DNA from 2 places in the Ureibacillus sp. 179-F W5.1 NHS genome. Region 1 is predicted to be linked to the other one. Evidence: a T-box and tRNA genes for the amino acid it is inferred to sense, from the RefSeq annotation. Region 1 holds a T-box; the other holds one or more tRNA genes.
The links. The T-box of region 1 lies ahead of argS (arginine--tRNA ligase). A T-box ahead of a tRNA ligase gene usually reads a tRNA of that ligase, here a tRNA-Arg.
Positions count from the first base shown of each region.

Region 1 (9,859 bases):
TCAATAAAATCGTCGTACCACCATCTGCAAGCTCTTTAACGGTTTCCCACACTTCAATCCGTGCCTCTGGATCTAACCCTGTCGTTGGTTCATCGAGAAAAATGACTGCTGGAGTACCAATTAGACTCATGGCAATATCAAGCCGACGCTTCATCCCACCTGAATATTGGTCTGCCCGACGATTGGCCGCATCCGTCAAACTAAACCTTGTCAGTAGATTGTCAGCGACTTGAGTAGGATTGGAAACTCCCCGTAACTTGGCAATCATGATCAGATTTTCTCTACCAGTGAGCATGCCATCTAAAGCTGCGAACTGTCCTGTCAGACTAATGCTCTCGCGAACATAATCTGGTTGATGTTGAACGTCAAAGCCACAAATATTTACTTTACCACCATCAGATTTCATCAATGTCGAGAGGATGTTGATTGTCGTCGTCTTGCCTGCTCCATTTGAACCTAGCAAAGCGAAAATTTCACCACGCCGTACATCAAAATCCACTCCCTTTAATACTTCCTTGTCTTTATAAGATTTCTTTAACCCTTTTACTGATATCGCTACATTGCTCATATTTTTTCCTCCTTATATTAAGTGTAGAAAGATTGCTTTCGAAATCGAAAATTTCCTAGCTTAGTCTGAAAAGAGAGGTAGATACTCGTATACAGACAAAGCAGTATAAATATCCGATTAACGGCCTTAATTCTAGATTGCCAATACTCCCCTATTAAGTCTGACTTATAATAAGTATTACTTAGTACCAAGTCAAAAAATAACTGAATAGTGAAGGTGATAATTCACATTGGTTACCCACTATTCAGAACGGGATTATTGCTTCTACTTAATCGATTCTTGAACCTCTTATCCATCCTCAATATACTCGCTTTACCTCATATACATTTTCCTTCTCGGTACCTATTTTTACTTCTTTTTATCTGTAATCTTTTTCATTGCCTTAGCAACTTCTTTGTCTACAGATTCTTGGTAGATGTCAGCGTATGTTTTTGAATCTTTGATTAAATCGTCGCAGAAAGCTGCCACGTCATTACCTGTCACTTCGAGTACACCTTTCCCGGAGGCAGCACCTTCTTCAAAAAGATCAATAATTCCCGAAAGTAAACCAGTCCCTTCGGTTAACTCGACAGGGCCGACCTTAAAAAAATATTTTTGAATCTCCTTGTAAACAACACGATAATCTTGTGGGAGGGCTTTGACACGCGCCATGTGTGCTCTCCACTCTTTTTTACCCTCAATAATGTCTTGTATGCTCATTTTTATCCTCCTTATTTACCCAGTTTTTTAGCAACATTTCTGTTTAGTTGCTCACGCCACTTATCGCGATAAGATTTTGCTTCCTCTTCACCGCACAATGCCGAACAGAAGCCTTGAATATCATCGCCCAAAACCTCTTGAACACGCTGACCTTCCGCTGCCGTTTCTTCAAGTAGACCAAGTACACCGTCAAGAATTGGCATGAGGTTGCGACCAGTGAAATCTGAGTGCGACCAAAGATTAGCTTTAATTTTTTCCCATGCCGTTTGATAATCAGATGGCAATTTTTTGGCACGGGATTCAAAATTTTTCATTTCTTTCGTCATGTCACTACCTGTAATTTTTTTCCCAAAACCTCATTACTTTTCCTCCTTTTTTTATAAAGCTGAACCAAAAACACTGGACGATACAATTTATGAAACTAGATTGACTTTAAAGCATTAATTTTTGAAGATAAAAAATCCCATTTTTCCCAAAACAATTCAAGTTCCTGGCGCCCAGCTTCATTAAGTGTGTAAAACTTGCGGGGTGGACCCATATCTGACGGTTTCTTTTCTACATTAACTAGTTTTTTCTTTTCTAATCGTACTAGGATAGTGTATACAGTTCCTTCCACAACTTCAGTAAACCCAAGTTGGTTTAGGCGACGGGTAATTTCATAGCCATAGGTTTCATGACGACTAATAATTTCCAACACACACCCTTCCAGCGAACCCTTCAGCATCTCAGTTAAATTTTCCAAGTTCAGCGCCCCCCTATTCTGTCTGACTTATATTCTGTATTACTTAGTACCGAGAAAAAATTTTACTTAATAGCTTTGTGTAAAAAGGCTATTAAGTAATACTAACTACATCTATAATGTAGCACTAAGTAGTGAGGGTGTCAATTAAAATTTAGAAACTTTTTCAAAATTCACTACTAAGCACTACAAGTATCAAGTAACACTTACTACAAGTACATCGTAACACTAAGTAGATTGACTGTCAATTGGAATTTATAATTTTTTTTAATTCTTTTAATTCTGCTCATTATTTTTGAAATTATTAATTGTCCATATTTTATCCTTTGGATTACACACATAAAGAAAGAGCACAACTTCTACTCTGAATTGTGCTCGATTGTGGAAATATAAAAAATTTATTGTTAGCCTATTTCTATAACATCATTTATTCTTTTGGTAAAATTCCATTTGTAATTTTCAGTAACAATTTGTTTAAAATGGTTACACATAAATTGAGGATAATCAAGACGAAGGCAAGAAAAACTATATATTTAAAGATTATATTCGAAATTGATCCTACAATCCAATTCCCTCCAAAGTATATAAAAATAAAGCCCATTAATGTTGCTAAAAGATAGGATATCCCAACCCCTAAAATTTGGCGTTTTGTCAGTACCTTTAACGTTCCTCTATTTTTCATAATCCTGTAAATGATGATTACAATAGATATAGCAATAAATAAATACTCCATTATATAACCACTCCTACTTTTCATTCTTGACATAATGACGATAAAATTCTTTATGCTTTTACCGTATCAATAGGAATCAACGTTTTTTTGAAAGTGAATGATAAATTCGATATAAACATTCACTTGTAATTGACAAGTAAATAATATCCCAGTTTATTTTGATAATATCATTTTGTTTTATAATAAAACATACCCCCTTCTTGAATATTAAAAGGGTTTATTTTTACATCTCCTTAGGTGCTTTAATTCCTAATAATCGTAAAGATTCTTGCAAAAGTATCGAAACCGCATAAGCAACTTTCAAACGTTCTCTTTGTAATTCATCATTCGTTAAAAACTTCGTATTAGCATAATATTTATTAAAGCTTCTTGCTAGTTGCAAACTAAATTTCGCAATTGTTGAAGGATTTGCTTGAACAAAAGCCGTTTCGATTACATGAGGAAAAGTTTCAATAAGTTTTATTACTTCCCACGCTTCCCCATCTAAATAATTTAAATGCGATTCCGTAAATGAAAATTTGCCTTTGTTGAGTAAAGTTTGAATCCGCGCATTCGTATATTGAACATACGGTCCCGTTTCTCCTTCAAAAGTCACCATCTTTTCAATAGAAAATTCGATATCATTCATTCGTTCATTTTTTAAGTCGTTGAAAATAACTGCTCCAATTCCGACCTCATTTGCTACTTTTTCTTTATTTTTAAGTTGGGGATTTTTTTCTTCAATATTTTTTCTCGCAGCTTGCATCGTTTCTGCTAACACATCGGCTAGTAAAACGACCTTCCCTTTACGAGTAGACATTTTTTTCCCGTCCTTTAACATCATGCCAAATGGAACATGCATTAAATTTTCGGACCATTGATACCCCATTTTCTTCAACACTGCAAACAACTGTTTAAAATGGAGCGACTGTTCATGGCCGACCACATAAAAAATTTTAGCTGGTTCATATAAATTGTATCGATACATGGCCGCTGCTAAATCACGGGTCGCATATAAAGTGGCCCCATCTTTTTTCATCATTAAACAAGGTGGCATTTCTTCTAATTGAACGACCATCGCACCGTCGGATTCTTCAAGTAATCCTTTATTTATTAATTCTTCTACAACAGAACCCATTTTATCGTTATAAAAGGCTTCACCGTGATAGGAATTAAAGGAAACACCTAACATTTGATAAATGTCTTCAAACTCCTTTAACGAAGCATCTCGGAACCATTTCCATAATGCGTGAGCTTCCTCATTTCCATCTTCAAGGGCTTTAAAAGCTTCTCTTGCTTTGTCGTTTAACGACTCTTCTTTTTCTGCTTCTTCATGAAACTTTACATAAATTTTTAATAGCTCTTCAATAGGATTTTGTTCAATAGCCTGTAGATTGCCCCACAATTGGTAGGCAACGATCAATTTCCCAAATTGGGTACCCCAATCTCCTAGATGATTAATACGGATAGCTTCATAACCTAACTTCTCAGAAATGTTTGCTAACGCATTGCCAATTACCGTGGAACGAAGATGTCCCATCGAAAAGGGCTTCGCAATATTTGGTGATGAAAAATCTAAAACAACCTTTTGACCGTTTTTCTCTTTTGTTCCAAAATGATGTTTTTCCAATAAAACCTTTTCAATTACATTATTGGCCACTTGTAATTGATGAAAAAATACATTGACATAGGCCTGTTCTGCACGCACTTCTTGTATAAAATCACCTTGAATTTTTTCGGCTATTTCCTTCGCAATTAATTGAGGAGATTTTTTCAACTTTTTTGCTAGTGTAAAACAAGGAAAAGAAATATCTCCTAAGTGGGCATATTTAGGTATTTCCAACAATGATTCTATTTCCTCAACTGATAAACTTTCATTTAATGCCTTCGAAATAAGGAACGCTAATTTCGTTTTCATTTTTCATCCTCCTCTAAACAAAAAAGCTCCCGTCTCTATAAAAAAGAGACGAGAGCATAAATTCCCGTGGTACCACTCTAGTTGCCACAAATGTGACCGCTTTTTTCGTTCATAACGGGGTGCCTTCCCCGATCTTCTCTACTAAGTTTCAAGAAGTTTCTCCAAAGTGCGTTTCACTAATATTTTCAGTATTAGGCTCCCACCACCCCTAATTCGCTTACCCTTCCATATTAGCTACTGTCTTTTTCATCGAATTTCCCATTCATTAAATTAAAATTGATTCTACATAATCGTAAATTGAAATGCAAGAAAATTTTAATAAAACAGTTCAATGATTAAAACATAGTTTATTCAGCTAACGTTAATACCGGATAAACATATGGTTCAGTCGGCTCGTCTATTACTTTCCAGCCAGTTGCTTTAATAACTGGAATTTCATATCCCCCGTAATTTGTCACATCTAATACGCCTTCAATTTCAAGCCAAGTATCCTCTTTTAAAGTATTTGCCCCTTCAAATTCCGTTAAAATCCCTAAAATACTAGCGTCAGCTATACAATGGGTAATCATAAAACGAGATAATACGAGTTGATTGGAATTAAAGCCATCTTCTTTAAAAACAAACCCGCTCATTTGAATGGTTCTTCCTACATATTCCGTTGGATTTTCATTTAACGCTTCGTAATAAGAACCAAAAATATCATCTTGCATTTGAATCGTCTCGGATTGCTCAAGTAACGATAACTTTTTCTCATATTCTTCATTTGATAAATAATTGTTATTCACTAATGGAACGTGGTCACTTGAATAAATATCAATATTTTCTTTATCTGTAAGGGTTGTTTCATTCAAAGGGGAAGTTTCCTTTTGATTTACTTGGGAAAAAATCGCTCCTTTATTTGAAGCAATGGTGGAATTTAAAGTAGCTGGTTCAAAAGCAAATCCCGTAATAATAGGAAAAACCATCACACTGTAACTGAATAATCTTGATAAATTAAATTGTTCATTGCCATGGTCATGACCGTGATGACAACTTGGACCACAATGATGATGTCCTTTCCCTTTCCTTTGAAAAATACGAAACAGCTGTATAAAGAACAACAGGATAAAAATACCCGCTGCTAACTTACTAATATTTTCATATTTCGGGTTAATATATTTCATGATCGTCCCTGTCGAATGTAAATCAATGAAAAACAACACGAATACGCCTAAAATGACAGCTTTGATAAAATGTTGCAAGTGAAACTTCATGGAAACACCCCTATAGGAAACTAGTTAAACTTACAAATAAAAAGACAATTGTTGTAATTAGAAGGAATAATACGAATACAAACTTCGCCTTAAAGACACTTAGTAACATGATCGTATTTTTCAAATCAATCATAGGTCCATACACTAAAAAGGCAAGGATGGAAGTTGTGGGAAACAAGTTTCTAAAGGAAGCACCAATGAAGGCATCTGCCTCTGAACATAGGGATAAGAAGAATGCTAATGCCATCATTACAATCGTCGAATGGTAAACACTATCTCCGAAAGCTAGCAACGCTTGGGCAGCTACAAAGGTTTGTAAGCCAGCTGCGACAAAGGCACCAATAATTAAATATTTACTCATATCAAAAAATTCATCGATTGAATGTTCGAACATTCCTTTTACTCTTTGATATAAAGGGGGGTGTTTTACTTTTGATTTTGTGACGCTATGTTCCTTATGTTTTAATTGATTTGATTTAAATAAAAAGCTTATCACTAGTGCAATGGCTAATGCTGCGACAAACCCAACGCCCATTCGTAACAAAGCCATCCTTAAATCATTTCCAAAGGCCATATACGTTGAAAGGATAACAATTGGATTAATTAATGGACCGGTTAATAAAAAACCAACTCCTGCATATAAAGGAACGCCTTTATCAATTAATTTTCGAACAATAGGAACGATTCCACATTCACATGCTGGAAATAAAGCACCGACTATACAACTCATGAACACGGCTTTTACTTTACTTTTCGGAATCCATGACTTGATATGTTCTTCCGTAATAAATATTTGAATAAATCCAGCAATTAGGACACCTATTAAAACAAATGGAATGGCTTCGATTAAAATACTAAGGAAAATGGTATTTAACTGGGGTAAAGAACTCCATTCTTCCGTAACGAAAAATGGACTAAAAAAAATGAAACCAACGACTAAAAGGAGGAAAATGATTGTAGAAAGATTAAATGAAGATTTTTGGCTATAGGACATTGAAACTCACTCCTTCTCCATATTTTCATAGAACTACTTGTTCGATAACATTTCTATCTACCTTGTTCTAAATTTTCTATTATCAACAATACAAAATACTATTTTTTAAATCTCCTATAGTAATTTTAGTAAAGGAAGCATTAAAACATGCTAAAAAAATGATTATTTTTCAAACCATTACTTATAAAAAAGAAAAAGTGTAATTTCAGCTTAAAGCTAAAATTACACCTTTCGAAAAGTTTACTTAACCATAGAAAGTAAAACAACAGTTTAACGTATGCAAACTGTTGTTGAGATTACAATTATTTACTTTGTAATTTGTTCATTTGTGCCATCATTTGACGAACTTGCTTTTCAGATGGTTTACGTCCCATTTGAGCCATCATGACACGAATCATTTGTTCATTGATTGGTGGGTTTTCTTTTAAATATTTCATCATATATTGACGTGCTAAAAAGAAACCTAGTGCAACGCCCCCTACTAGAGCGATAATTACGATAAGAATCCAAGCCCATGTAGCCATTTTGTGCCAACCTCCTCCACTGCCGTTAATACCATGAATCAAACTTTGTTCAACCACTTTATACGAATGGAAAATCAAGTTTCACAATCATATAAAGAAAACAAAGATAAACTCTCCATGAAGGATTATACACTATAAACTGCTTAGATACTAGCTTTTCAATTGTTTTTTCTATAATCGTATCCCAAACCTACAATCCGTAAAACTATTCATTTCTAATAAGAAGCATGTTTAATCGGTTTTAACCATCCACATTCCGATTCTTCTGTATTAAAAGCAATAAAAGAATCATTCATTTGGCTCAAACTATGGAATAAATCCAAATCTAACATACGAGATCCCTCACAAATGGCCTCTATATGATAATTACATACTTTTATTTTTAAACCACCTTTAAGTTGGTGTTCAAATTTCAAATAATCATCTACCCATTGAATTGTCGGGAAACTCTTTTTTAAATGCTCGTAAATTACACCTTGTACCATTCTTCCTTCAATCGGTTCACAGAGATAGCTTAGCTGCTTATCCGCAGAGGACTCGAGAGCTTGCTCTTTAGTCGATACCATTTCAAGAAGCATTCTTTCCCTTCCAAATACAAAAGATTGGTACTGTTTTTTTATATGAAATATTGAATATGTTCTCATGTTACGTCCTCCTCTCATTACCAACATTATAAAGAATAGATTCTGAATATTTTGTCAAAGGGTGTCACGACTTTCCTTCTATTTTTGTCAAAATAGCATGAATGACTAATTTCGTTCACTTTTCCTAGATTCCCTCAGCCTCAAGACCTAGTGAAAAATGCAATCGGAGTCCGTTTTAGGAAATATCGTTAAGAGATAACATAAAGGTACAACAGAAAGGAGCAAGAGAAATGAAAAAATTATTTCTATTATTAGTCGGAGGTATTACTGCAATCGTCGCCCTTTGTATGGTTGGGCCACTACTTGGCTTTGCTTTTTCTGCATTACTAGTCTTCTTAGGTATGCATTATTACGTAAAAACAACATCAACAATGATGAAAGTAGTATGGGTTGCAATTGGTTTAATGGGAGTGTTTTCAGCTATTTCAAACGTGCCAGCAATTATCGGCTTAGCAGCATTAGTTGTTCTATATATCATTTATAAAAAATGGAACAATGAAGAAGTTTCTTTTAAACAAATTAAAGAAGATTCGAGCGATCCATTTACAAACTTTGAAAAAGAATGGGTAAAATTAACAAAATAAAGGAGAGATAGGAAATGGTAAGTTTATTAAAACGATTTAAATATACAGTAGAGGCAGATTTACACGAACTTTTCGATAAAAAGGAAAGAAAAAATCCTTTAGCCATGTTAAATCAATATATTCGAGAAGCTGAAAAACAAACTGAACAAACAGGTAAATTACTACAAAGACAGGAAAAATTAAAAGAGCAACTTGAAAGTGAATTAAAAGAAGCAAATGACATGCTAGAAAAACGTACTGCACAGCTACAATTAGCTGAACAAGCAATGGAAGAAGATTTAATCACCTTTGCCCGCTCTGAAGTTGAAACATATAAAACGCGTCAAATGACCTTATTACAAAGTCTTGAAACAACAAATAAGGAATTTATTGCACTGGAACAAAAATTTGAAACGATGAAGCACAAAATTAAAGATATGAAAGTACGTCAGCTTCAATTGATGGGAAAAGAAAACGTTACCCGTGCCCATCACAAAATGAATGCGGTCATCGAATCAAACAATGAATCGGACTTTGATGATTTATCTTCTTACATTGACAATCTTGCAAATAAAATCGAAAAGGATTATGAACGAACTCAATTGGAGGCGCGTTTAGCTGGGCTTGAAAAAACTCATCATAATAGCAATGTAAAAGAAATTGAAGAGAACACATCTAGTACAATCGACTAAACATGTTATAATAACCAATATTAGGAGAAGGCTTTTTCGAGTCTTCTCCTTACATTCTGTATAAAAGACTCATTTATTAAGGATTAGCAACTTAAATCGTAAAAAGGAGGAACCATCTTGAACAGATTAAGTACGGACCTATTAACGTTTATCACGATTACCGTGTTATTAATTGTGTTCGTTGAGCTAACGATTTTTAATAATGGTGGCGCCTTTTTACTTATTATTGGGGCTCTCCTACTCTATTATAGCTTTTCAAAAAATAAAAAACTGTTTTTCTGGATTGGTTGTTTATTTATCTTTTTTGCTATCTTATCCGTTTGGAGTTTACGACTACTCATCGTTGGGATATTAATCTATCTCTTATATAAACATATTACAAAGGAACAAAAAACGGTTACAATCGATTCCCAACTAGATCCAACTGCTCTAAAGAAAAACGATCTTTTTGGCAGTACTTCTTCTCCCCTCGAACAATATAAGTGGGAAGATGTCCATATCCAAAAATTAATTGGGGATATAACAATTGATGCGACGGAAACGATATTACCGA
Region 1 covers NZ_JBIQFG010000008.1:6,769-16,627, forward strand. Annotated here, with positions in the region: gene ACH0B5_RS05780 (ABC transporter ATP-binding protein) at 1-568, opposite strand, end outside; gene ACH0B5_RS05785 (DUF1048 domain-containing protein) at 917-1,267, opposite strand; partial or broken gene ACH0B5_RS05790 (DUF1048 domain-containing protein) at 1,279-1,627, opposite strand; gene ACH0B5_RS05795 (PadR family transcriptional regulator) at 1,689-2,009, opposite strand; gene ACH0B5_RS05800 (hypothetical protein) at 2,434-2,739, opposite strand; gene argS (arginine--tRNA ligase) at 2,963-4,636, opposite strand; T-box leader at 4,678-4,895, opposite strand; gene ACH0B5_RS05810 (TIGR03943 family putative permease subunit) at 4,984-5,889, opposite strand; gene ACH0B5_RS05815 (permease) at 5,900-6,883, opposite strand; gene ACH0B5_RS05820 (YneF family protein) at 7,186-7,407, opposite strand; gene sirA (sporulation inhibitor of replication protein SirA) at 7,623-8,051, opposite strand; gene ACH0B5_RS05830 (lmo0954 family membrane protein) at 8,282-8,635, shown strand; gene ACH0B5_RS05835 (PspA/IM30 family protein) at 8,650-9,306, shown strand; gene liaF (cell wall-active antibiotics response protein LiaF) at 9,424-9,859, shown strand, end outside.

Region 2 (9,859 bases), on a different contig from region 1:
TCGGGGGTATAAACTTTGACCCCCTTTTTTTAGTATTTTAGTTGCTTCCGTTATGGAAGCAACTTTTTTTGTTATTTGAAAATAGCATGAAATCTATTTTATAAACGTATTATTTTGTAAGGTAGTCCCAATAGAAGGTATAATAGAAAACAAAGGGAGTATCAAATGATTTGAGGTGGGTGTAATGCAGCGTATTGCAAATTTATTAGCAATTCAAGATGGGGAAGTATTACTTCTCCAAAAGCCTAGAAGAGGTTGGTATGTTGCGCCAGGTGGAAAGATGGAATTAGGTGAATCCATTTATGAGGCAGCTTTAAGAGAATTTAAAGAGGAAACAAATGTTACCCCAAAAAATTTACATCTTAAGGGAGTCTATACGATGGTTATTAAAGATGGGGAAACCGTTAAAGACGAATGGATGCTTTATACATTTGTCGCCCATGGTATCGAAGGACAACCCTTTGAACAGACAAGGGAAGGGGTTCTAGAATGGCACCCGGTTGATCATCTATCCAATCTTCCAATGGCTGAAGGCGATCGGAAAAATTTATTGTTTGCCGCATTAAATGAAGGGATTCAATATGGTACATTTATATATACAGAGGATTTTGAGTTACTAGATGAGCGGTTGCAAACGTCGAATGAACTTAAGTAGAGGAGATGATCACATGGGTAATAGTCATATCTATACACATGAGATAGTCATTATTACAGGGATGTCCGGAGCTGGTAAGACAGTCGCAGTCCAAAGCTTTGAAGATTTAGGTTATTATTGCATTGATAATTTACCCCCTGCTCTATTAACGACTTTTTTAGCATTAATGAAAGAATCCGAACGAAACATTACACGTATTGCCGCTGTAATGGATATGCGTGGAGGAGAATTTTTCGAATCATTAATCGATGCCCTAGATTTATTGGAAAAGGAAGCATATGTTAAAACACGGGTATTGTTTTTGGATGCTGATAATGAAACCCTCGTTCGACGTTATAAAGAAACAAGAAGATCTCACCCTTTAGCTCCTCAAGGATTACCCCTCGAAGGAATTGAAAAGGAAAGAGCAATGCTTGCTGAACTAAAAGGTCGAGCAAAGTTTGTCTATAATACTTCCCATATGAAACCGAGAGAATTACGAGAACGAATTGGCAATGAGTTTTCCAATACGAACAGGCCAAAGTTCTTTATTAATGTCATGTCCTTTGGATATAAAAATGGAATTCCGATTGACGCAGATTTAGTATTCGATGTCCGTTTTTTAACGAATCCGTATTATGTGGAGGAATTACGTCCAAAGACAGGTTTACAAGAGGAAGTATCATCCTATGTATTAGCTTCTGAAGAAACACAAATGTTAATAACGAAATTAAAAGATTTGTTTGAGTTTATGATTCCGCAATATATCCATGAAGGGAAAGCACAATTAGTGATTGCTTTTGGATGTACAGGTGGTCAACATCGTTCTGTAACATTAGCTGAATATTTCGGGAAACTATTTAGCGATCATTACAAAACTGCCATTACCCACCGTGACATCAATCGCAGAAAGGATTGAAGTAATGAAAAAAAAGAGAACGAATATTGTAGTCATCGGAGGTGGAACGGGCCTTTCAACAATGTTGCGCGGATTGAAAAAATATCCCTTTGACATTACTGCAATCGTAACGGTTGCCGATGATGGAGGCTCTTCAGGTCGACTCCGTGATGACTACGATATTCCGCCACCTGGTGATATTCGCAACGTGATTGCTGCCCTTTCTGATACGGAACCGTTAGTTGAGCAAATGTTCCAGTATCGTTTTTCGCAATCCGTTGAATTAGGTGGTCATTCATTAGGAAATTTAATGCTAACAGCACTAACGGATATAACAGGAGACTTTAGTCATGCGATTGCTGAAATGAGTAAGGTCTTAAAGGTGCACGGGAAAGTAATACCAGCAGCAAATAAAAAAATTACATTGAACGCAGAACTTGTTGACGGATCTATTATTGAAGGGGAGTCTAAAATTCCATCTTCCCATCTTCCAATTAAACGGGTCTATTTAGTGCCTGAAGATGTAAAAGCGCTCCCGGAAGCGATTCGGGCGATTGAGAAGGCCGATTTTATTCTTGTAGGACCTGGAAGTTTATATACAAGTATTATTCCCAATTTATTAGTCAAAGAAATTGGAGATACTTTAGTAAAGGCAAAGGGAAAACGGATTTATATTTGCAACTTAATGACACAAAAGGGTGAAACGATTCGTTATCGTGCCACAGATCATGTTCAAGCGATTTATGATCATGTAGGAAAGCCTTGTTTAGATGCCATTTTAGTAAATGAGATTGAACTCCCCTTACCGATAAAAGAAAATTATCGAGAAGAAAATGCAGAACCAGTTCTGATTGATATAGAAAAATTAAAGAGCATGGGATTGGAAGTTATTAAAAAGGAAATCGCAACAATCCAATCTGGGGTTGTCCGCCATGAATCCAATAAAATTGCGAAATGGTTGTATGATTACACATTGAAGAGAATGTAAGTAAGCAAAACGAACTCTAGAATGGAATATATGATATGATTGTTTTCATACATAGGTAAAAGGGGGGAGAAAGATGTCATTTGCTTCCGAAACAAAAAAAGAGTTAACGCAAGTAGAGACGGATGAGCATTGCTTAAAAGCGGAAGTCTCTGCACTTATACGAATGAACGGATCATTATCCTTTACAAATAGACAGCTGAGTTTAGACGTGCAAACAGAAAATGCAGCAATTGCAAGAAGACTGTACACGATTGTTAAAAAATTATATCCATACAATGTGGAACTTTTAGTGCGAAAAAAAATGCGCTTAAAGAAAAATAATGTTTACATTTGCCGGGTTCGGGATGGTGCTCGTGAACTATTAACAGATTTAGATATTTTATCTGGGGATTTTCAATTAAATCATTCCATTTCTAGTTCGTTGTTATCAAATAAAAATCAAAAACGAGCCTATTTGCGTGGAGCGTTTTTAGCAGGTGGCTCTGTAAATAACCCCGAAACTTCTGCTTATCATCTAGAGATTTATTCTTTATATAAAGAGCATGGGGAAGCATTAGCCGATTTAATGAATCAATTTAATTTAAATGCAAAAACAATCGAACGGAAAAAGGGATTTGTCACCTATTTAAAAGAAGCTGAAAAAATTTCTGATTTTTTAGGAATTGTTGGCGCCACACAGGCGATGCTAAAGTTTGAAGATGTACGGATATTACGGGATATGCGAAACAGTGTAAACCGTATCGTCAATTGTGAAACGGCGAACTTAAACAAAACAATCGGTGCGGCTATTCGTCAAGTGGAAAACATCCGATTTATTGAAAATACGGTCGGACTTGATCAACTTCCTGAAAAGTTACGAGAAATTGCACGGCTTCGTGTTGAGTATCAAGATGTGACTTTAAAAGAACTTGGCGAGATGGTTTCCACTGGAACTGTAAGTAAATCGGGGGTAAATCATCGTTTACGTAAAATTGACGAAATAGCGGATGCTTTAAGACGCGGCGAAACGATAAAATAGTGATTGTTCAAAAAATTGTAGTAATCTAACATTGTTCTTTTTATACAATTTAGATAAGATAAAATTATATTATGTACGGTGTGAAAGGGAGTATCGATAAATGGTTGAAACCAATGTAGAAGTGAAATTGAAATCTGGTTTACAGGCAAGACAAGCTGCTTTATTTGTACAAGAAGCAAATCGTTTTAAATCAGAAGTGTATTTACAAAAAGACGAGAAAAAAGTGAATGCTAAATCCATTATGGGGATTATGAGCTTAGCAATTGCAAGAGGAACAACTGTTACACTTATCGCAGACGGTAAAGATGAACAAGAGGCTATCGACGGATTATCATCCTTAATTCAAAGAGAAGAATAACAATGAGAAAACTTGTAAACGCTCGCAACTTTAAGGGGGTGTCTCATACTTAAATGAGACGTCCCTTTTTTATAAAAAAATGGTGATAAGGAAATTCCTTATCACCATTTTGTTTCGATTATTATTTTTTAGAATCTTCGATACGAGTAATGATATTGTCAATTAAACCATATTCTTTCGCTTGTTCTGCTGTCATGAAGTTATCGCGATCTGTATCTTGAGCGATTTTTTCTAACGGTTGACCAGAACGTTCAGATAAAATTTTGTTTAATTTATCACGTAAGAAAAGAATACGTTTTGCAGCAATTTCGATTTCAGTTGCTTGCCCTTGAGCTCCACCAAGTGGTTGGTGAATCATCACTTCAGCATTTGGTAATGCGAAACGTTTACCTGGTTCACCAGCAGTAAGTAAGAATGCACCCATTGAAGCTGCCATGCCGATACAAATTGTAGAAACTTGAGGCTTAATATATTGCATTGTATCGTAAATAGCCATACCAGCTGTAATGGAGCCACCAGGTGAGTTAATATATAGGGAAATATCTTTATCTGGATCTTCTGCTGCTAAAAATAATAATTGGGCAACAATGGAGTTTGCTACATTATCATCAATAGCGCTACCAAGTAAAATGATGCGGTCTTTTAAAAGTCTTGAATAAATGTCATAGGCACGTTCACCGCGATTTGTTTGTTCGATAACTGTAGGAATTAAATTCATTGTAAATCCTCCTTAAAAAGATTTAGTCGTTTACTACGTGCTGAAGCTTTCACTTCAGCTGTACTCATATCATACACAGAATAGTCAAGGAAGGTCAAATATAAACCACTAATTGTGAATAAAATAAATTTAAAATGAAAATTACTATTATTCTATGGGGATAGTAGAGCTATAAGATGGGAATGGAAAAGGCATTCAAACCAATTTTGTGTATGAAATCATTCAGTATTTCTTTAAAAAAATTATCCCTAACTTCAATTTTATAGTTGAATTGTCTTATATACATTTGTATAATAGAAAGGTCATAAATCGACACTATGCTTTTTACTAGAAGTTCAATTTTATACTGAAAATCGTTTTAGTCGATACAAGTGACATATTAAACGTCCTCGTGGTGTAATGGATAACACAGAAGATTCCGGTTCTTCCGCTGGGGGTTCGATTCCCTCCGAGGGCGCCATTTTACTGTTTTAACTATATAATATAATACGTAATACCTTCCTGAATTTTACTAGTTTTAGCAGCCTATTAAAATTCAGAGGGAATGAAACATAAGGGATAAAATGTAATTACTGTACCAATTCATTTTATCCCTAATTCATTCTCTTTAAACTATCATTACCAATTTTTTCATATATAAATTTATGAGCGTCGATAATGGAATAATTTTAGTTTGAGGTTTGAATAAAGAAACAAGATCCGAAAGTTCAATTAGAACTCTCGGGTCTTTTTTTGTATTTGAACATTAATAAGAAATCTAAACAAAACCCCTCTTAAGTCATAAATATTCGACTTTTCTATAATAGTTTCTAGTAAAAAATAACCGATAATCTACAATTTATTTTAAGTATTTAGAAAATTAAATGTTGTATTAAAATTTTGAACTTTATATAATTGGGGATATCTAAACTTATTTTATTTTCAATTTTCTGATTATAGAATAATATGAATCACTTATTTTGAAGGAGGAATACGATGTTAAAGAAAAATTTATTTAAGCTATTGATGCCTTTTGCTGCCGCTTCACTTATTTTAGCTGCATGTGGTGCAGAAGAGAATGGAGCTTCCGGATCATCCGACTCAACAAGTACTGAAGGGGAAACAACGAAACTAGTAGTAGGTACAGATGCTGCCTATGCTCCTTTCGAATCCTTTGACAATAGTGGGAATATTGTCGGTATTGATATTGATATTGTGAAAGCAATAGGGGAAGAAATTGGAGTAGAGTTTGAAATTAATAACGTTGGATGGGAGCCGTTATTCCAACAAATAACAAATGGAGAAATTGATTTAGGTATTTCTGCGATTACAATAACGGATGAGCGGAAAGAAACTTATGATTTCACAGAACCGTATTATGAGGCTACCCAATTAATCGTCACAAAAGAAGATTCGGATATTACTAAACTTGATGATTTAAAAGATAAAAAAATCGGTGTACAAATTAATACGACTGGTCATTACGCAGCCCAAGATCTACAAGGGAAAACAAGCACGAATATTTTACCTTACGAAACAACGCCAATTGCGATTCAAGAAGTGATTAATGGTACTGTAGATGCGGCTATTGGAGATAACGCCGTCATTCTTGAATATATTAAAAACAACCCAGATTCGAAATTAAAAGCGATCGAGGATGATAGTTTTGAAAAAGAATATTACGGGTTAATGGTGAAAAAGGGAAATACAGAAGTGCTTGAACAATTAAATGAAGGCCTTCAAAAAATTAAAGAGAATGGTAAATTGGCTGAAATTACAGGTCAAGAGCTGGATTAATTAGTTGGAGGTGTTTCAGATGAACTTCTTAGATATGCGGTGGGATATTGTCTGGGACTACCGTGAGTTTTTTATAAATGGTTTATGGGTGACGATTATTTTAACGATATGCGGTTATTTAGGAGGTATCGTACTAGGGTTATTACTAGGGTTAGGTAAAACGTCTAAAAAAAGATGGGTTTATTGGCCTTGTAAAATTTATGTAGATCTTTTCCGTGGAACGCCAATGTTAGTTCAAATATTAATCATTCATTTAGCATTTATACCCGCGGTTTTCGGTCAATCCTTTGGTTTTTTGGTTTCCGGTATAACAGCCCTCATTTTAAATAGTGCCGCTTATAATGCAGAAATTATCCGTGCCGGGATTGAATCGATTGATAAAGGTCAAATGGAAGCTGCCCGCTCCCTTGGATTAACGGAACGCCAAGCGATGCGGAAAATTATATTACCTCAAGCCTTTCGTCGAATGATTCCACCATTAGGTAATGAATTTATTGCATTATTAAAGGATTCTTCCCTTGTAACGGTTATTGCTGCGAATGATATTTTATATGCAGCGAAAGTGGTAGCAGGCGCTTACCAACGTTTCTGGGAACCTTACTTAGTGGCAGCAATTATGTATTTAATTTTAACGTATGCTGTAGCGAAACTAATTGCATATGTTGAGAGACGGTTTAGTATCCATTACAATCCGCGGAAAAAACGAGAGGAGCGGATTGCATCATGATAAAAGTAGAAAATTTACACAAAGCTTACGGAAAATTAGAAGTATTAAAGGGAATTAACTATGAAGTCTATGAAAAGGAAGTAGTTTGTGTAATCGGTCCATCGGGTTCTGGTAAAAGTACGTTTTTAAGATGTATCAATTTATTAGAGGAAATTACCGATGGCGCGATTTATATTAATGGGGTTATGGTCAATGATCCGAAAACGAACATAAACGAAATACGAACGGAAGTCGGAATGGTATTTCAACAGTTTAATTTATTTCCCCATATGACAGTGATTGAAAATATTACGATGGCGCCAATGCTCATACGTAAAATGGACAAAAAGGATGGGGAAAACCTTGCCTTGGAACTATTAGATAAAGTAGGTTTAAAGGAAAAGGCGTACAATTATCCTGAACAGCTTTCCGGTGGGCAACAACAGCGGGTAGCCATTGCGCGGGCCCTCGCGATGAAACCGAAAGTGATGTTGTTTGATGAACCAACATCTGCCCTTGACCCTGAAATGGTAAAGGAAGTATTAGATGTGATGAAACAATTAGCCGTTGAAGGAATGACGATGGTTGTTGTCACCCATGAAATGGGCTTTGCCCGAGAAGTGGCGGATCGGGTCGTGTTTATGGATGGTGGGTATATTGTGGAACAAGGAAATCCTGAAGAATTATTTAGTCGTCCTCAAAATGAACGAACGAAAGCCTTTTTAGGAAAAGTATTATAAATGAAAACAAATCCATTTGATGATGCCATCAAATGGATTTGTTTATTTTAGTTTGGCATATCTTTTGCTTTATCTGCTTGCCCGTACATATTTAACATCGTTTGCATATCTTGTGATGAAAGTTGTGGTACTTGGTAGTAACCATTTTTGTTTTGGTAAAGAGATAATTCGTATGCCATTTCGATACAGTTTTGGATAGAGTCTTGTAATACACGACGTACTACTGGGTTTGTTGATTCAAGGGCTGCCGTTGTTTTACCAGTTGCCCCCATTTTATGACAGTTTAATAAGAAGCCTGAAATAATACCGTCATTGATTTCGTTTGCAGAAGTCATCGGTTTTTTCGGTTGGCCAGGTGTTAAACCGTATTTTGTATCGTTACCCATTTGCATTTTGTAAGAACGAGTAGGGTGACTTGGATCTTGTCCTGTTTTGAAACATTCAGCCGTAATATTGTACTCGTCTAACATGAAGGCATATTGTCTATCCAAAATATTTAGAAGTTCTTGGTCTTGTACGTGAGGACGGAAGAAGATAAATGTGTTCATTGCACCAATGGAAGCACTTAGAACTTCATGAACGTCTAACACTTCATGGGCACCATGGTTCATCGAAAGTGGCATATTTCCTTGCATTGCTTGAGATTCATTCATGAATTGATTTTCCATAAATTTTTTCCTCCCAGAATTTAGTGTACAAATTGTACGACATTAGTTTGTGTAAGTTACAATTTGATTATTCAGCTCATTTTTGTAATGCTATAAACAGTTGAACGAATGTGGAGGAAAAGAAAGATGAAAATCAATTTTTATAGTCGACCAAATTGTTTATTATGTGAAGAAGGTTTGCTTACATTAAAGCTTGTCCAAGAAGATATGGATTTTGATATTGAGGTTATTAATATAGAAGAAAATGAACAATTGCATGAAAAATATATGTTGATGATTCCAGTCGTTGAAAAAGATGATCAAATTATACAATATGGAAATTTAGACTATGTTACCCTTTATGAGGCACTTCATCGTTAAAATGAAGTGCTTTGAAAAAAATGGTTGAAATCATTTGTAGATTTTTATAGAAAATTGTATACTTTACGTAGAATATTTTTTTACCCTATGTGGGACGAAAAATATTTAGTGGGACAAAATCTACCCAACTGGAGGTGTGTTTTCATAAAACATGATCCTTATAAGTTAGTTCAGCAACTTATTCCTGAGCTTTCCACAATCTTTCCTTTAAGGTATCGAATACTTCAAATCATTGCAGTATCGGGACCTGTTGGAAGGAGAACGATATTAGATACATTAGATGTTTCAGAACGAACTGTTCGGAATGAAACGACATTGCTGATGAATCAAAATTTAATTGAAACGTCCCAAAAGGGAATGATATGTACCGAAAAGGGATATGAAGCTTTAGAAAATTTAAAAGAAGTTTTCCAAGAACTTTCCGGTTTAAGCTTAAAAGAGAAAAAACTTGCCCAATTGTTAGGGATAGAAAAAGTTATCATCGTCCCTGGAGATGTTGATGCGGATGAAAGTATTAAGCAACATTTAGGAAAAGAAGCAGCTCTCTATTTAACAAACATTGCTAAAAAGGAGCAGAAGGTTGCCATAACGGGCGGTAGCACAATTGCATCACTACCGAAGTTTTTGTCACCGACAAAAACGCTCAGCACGTTAACCTTTGTCGCTGCACGGGGTAGTTTTGGGAATCAAATGAATTTACAAGCTAATACCCTAGTTTCCCAATTTGCTTCGAAATGTGGTGCGGACTTCCGCACATTGTATTTGCCAGAAAATTTAAGTGAAGCAGCCTACGCAACGATGAGCGAAGAGCCCGTTGTAAAAGAAGTGCTTGATTTGTATGAACATATTGATATTGTCATCCATGGAATCGGTACGGCAAAAGATATGGCGAACCGACGTCATTCCAGCGAAGAAATACTCAATTTGTTAAAGGAAAAAAATGCGATTGGCGAAGCCTTTGGTTATTATTTTGATGAGTTTGGTGAAGTAATATA
Region 2 covers NZ_JBIQFG010000001.1:137,012-146,870, reverse strand. Annotated here, with positions in the region: gene ACH0B5_RS00745 (8-oxo-dGTP diphosphatase) at 185-655, shown strand; gene rapZ (RNase adapter RapZ) at 669-1,553, shown strand; gene ACH0B5_RS00735 (gluconeogenesis factor YvcK family protein) at 1,558-2,520, shown strand; gene whiA (DNA-binding protein WhiA) at 2,594-3,538, shown strand; gene ACH0B5_RS00725 (HPr family phosphocarrier protein) at 3,639-3,896, shown strand; gene clpP (ATP-dependent Clp endopeptidase proteolytic subunit ClpP) at 4,018-4,614, opposite strand; tRNA gene ACH0B5_RS00715 (tRNA-Arg) at 5,000-5,074, shown strand; gene ACH0B5_RS00710 (basic amino acid ABC transporter substrate-binding protein) at 5,590-6,390, shown strand; gene ACH0B5_RS00705 (amino acid ABC transporter permease) at 6,410-7,117, shown strand; gene ACH0B5_RS00700 (amino acid ABC transporter ATP-binding protein) at 7,114-7,836, shown strand; gene ACH0B5_RS00695 (spore coat protein) at 7,884-8,504, opposite strand; gene ACH0B5_RS00690 (glutaredoxin family protein) at 8,631-8,864, shown strand; gene ACH0B5_RS00685 (sugar-binding transcriptional regulator) at 8,973-9,859, shown strand, end outside.
Region 2: it encodes a tRNA-Arg, which carries the amino acid that the T-box ahead of argS (arginine--tRNA ligase) is inferred to sense. The anticodon was not compared.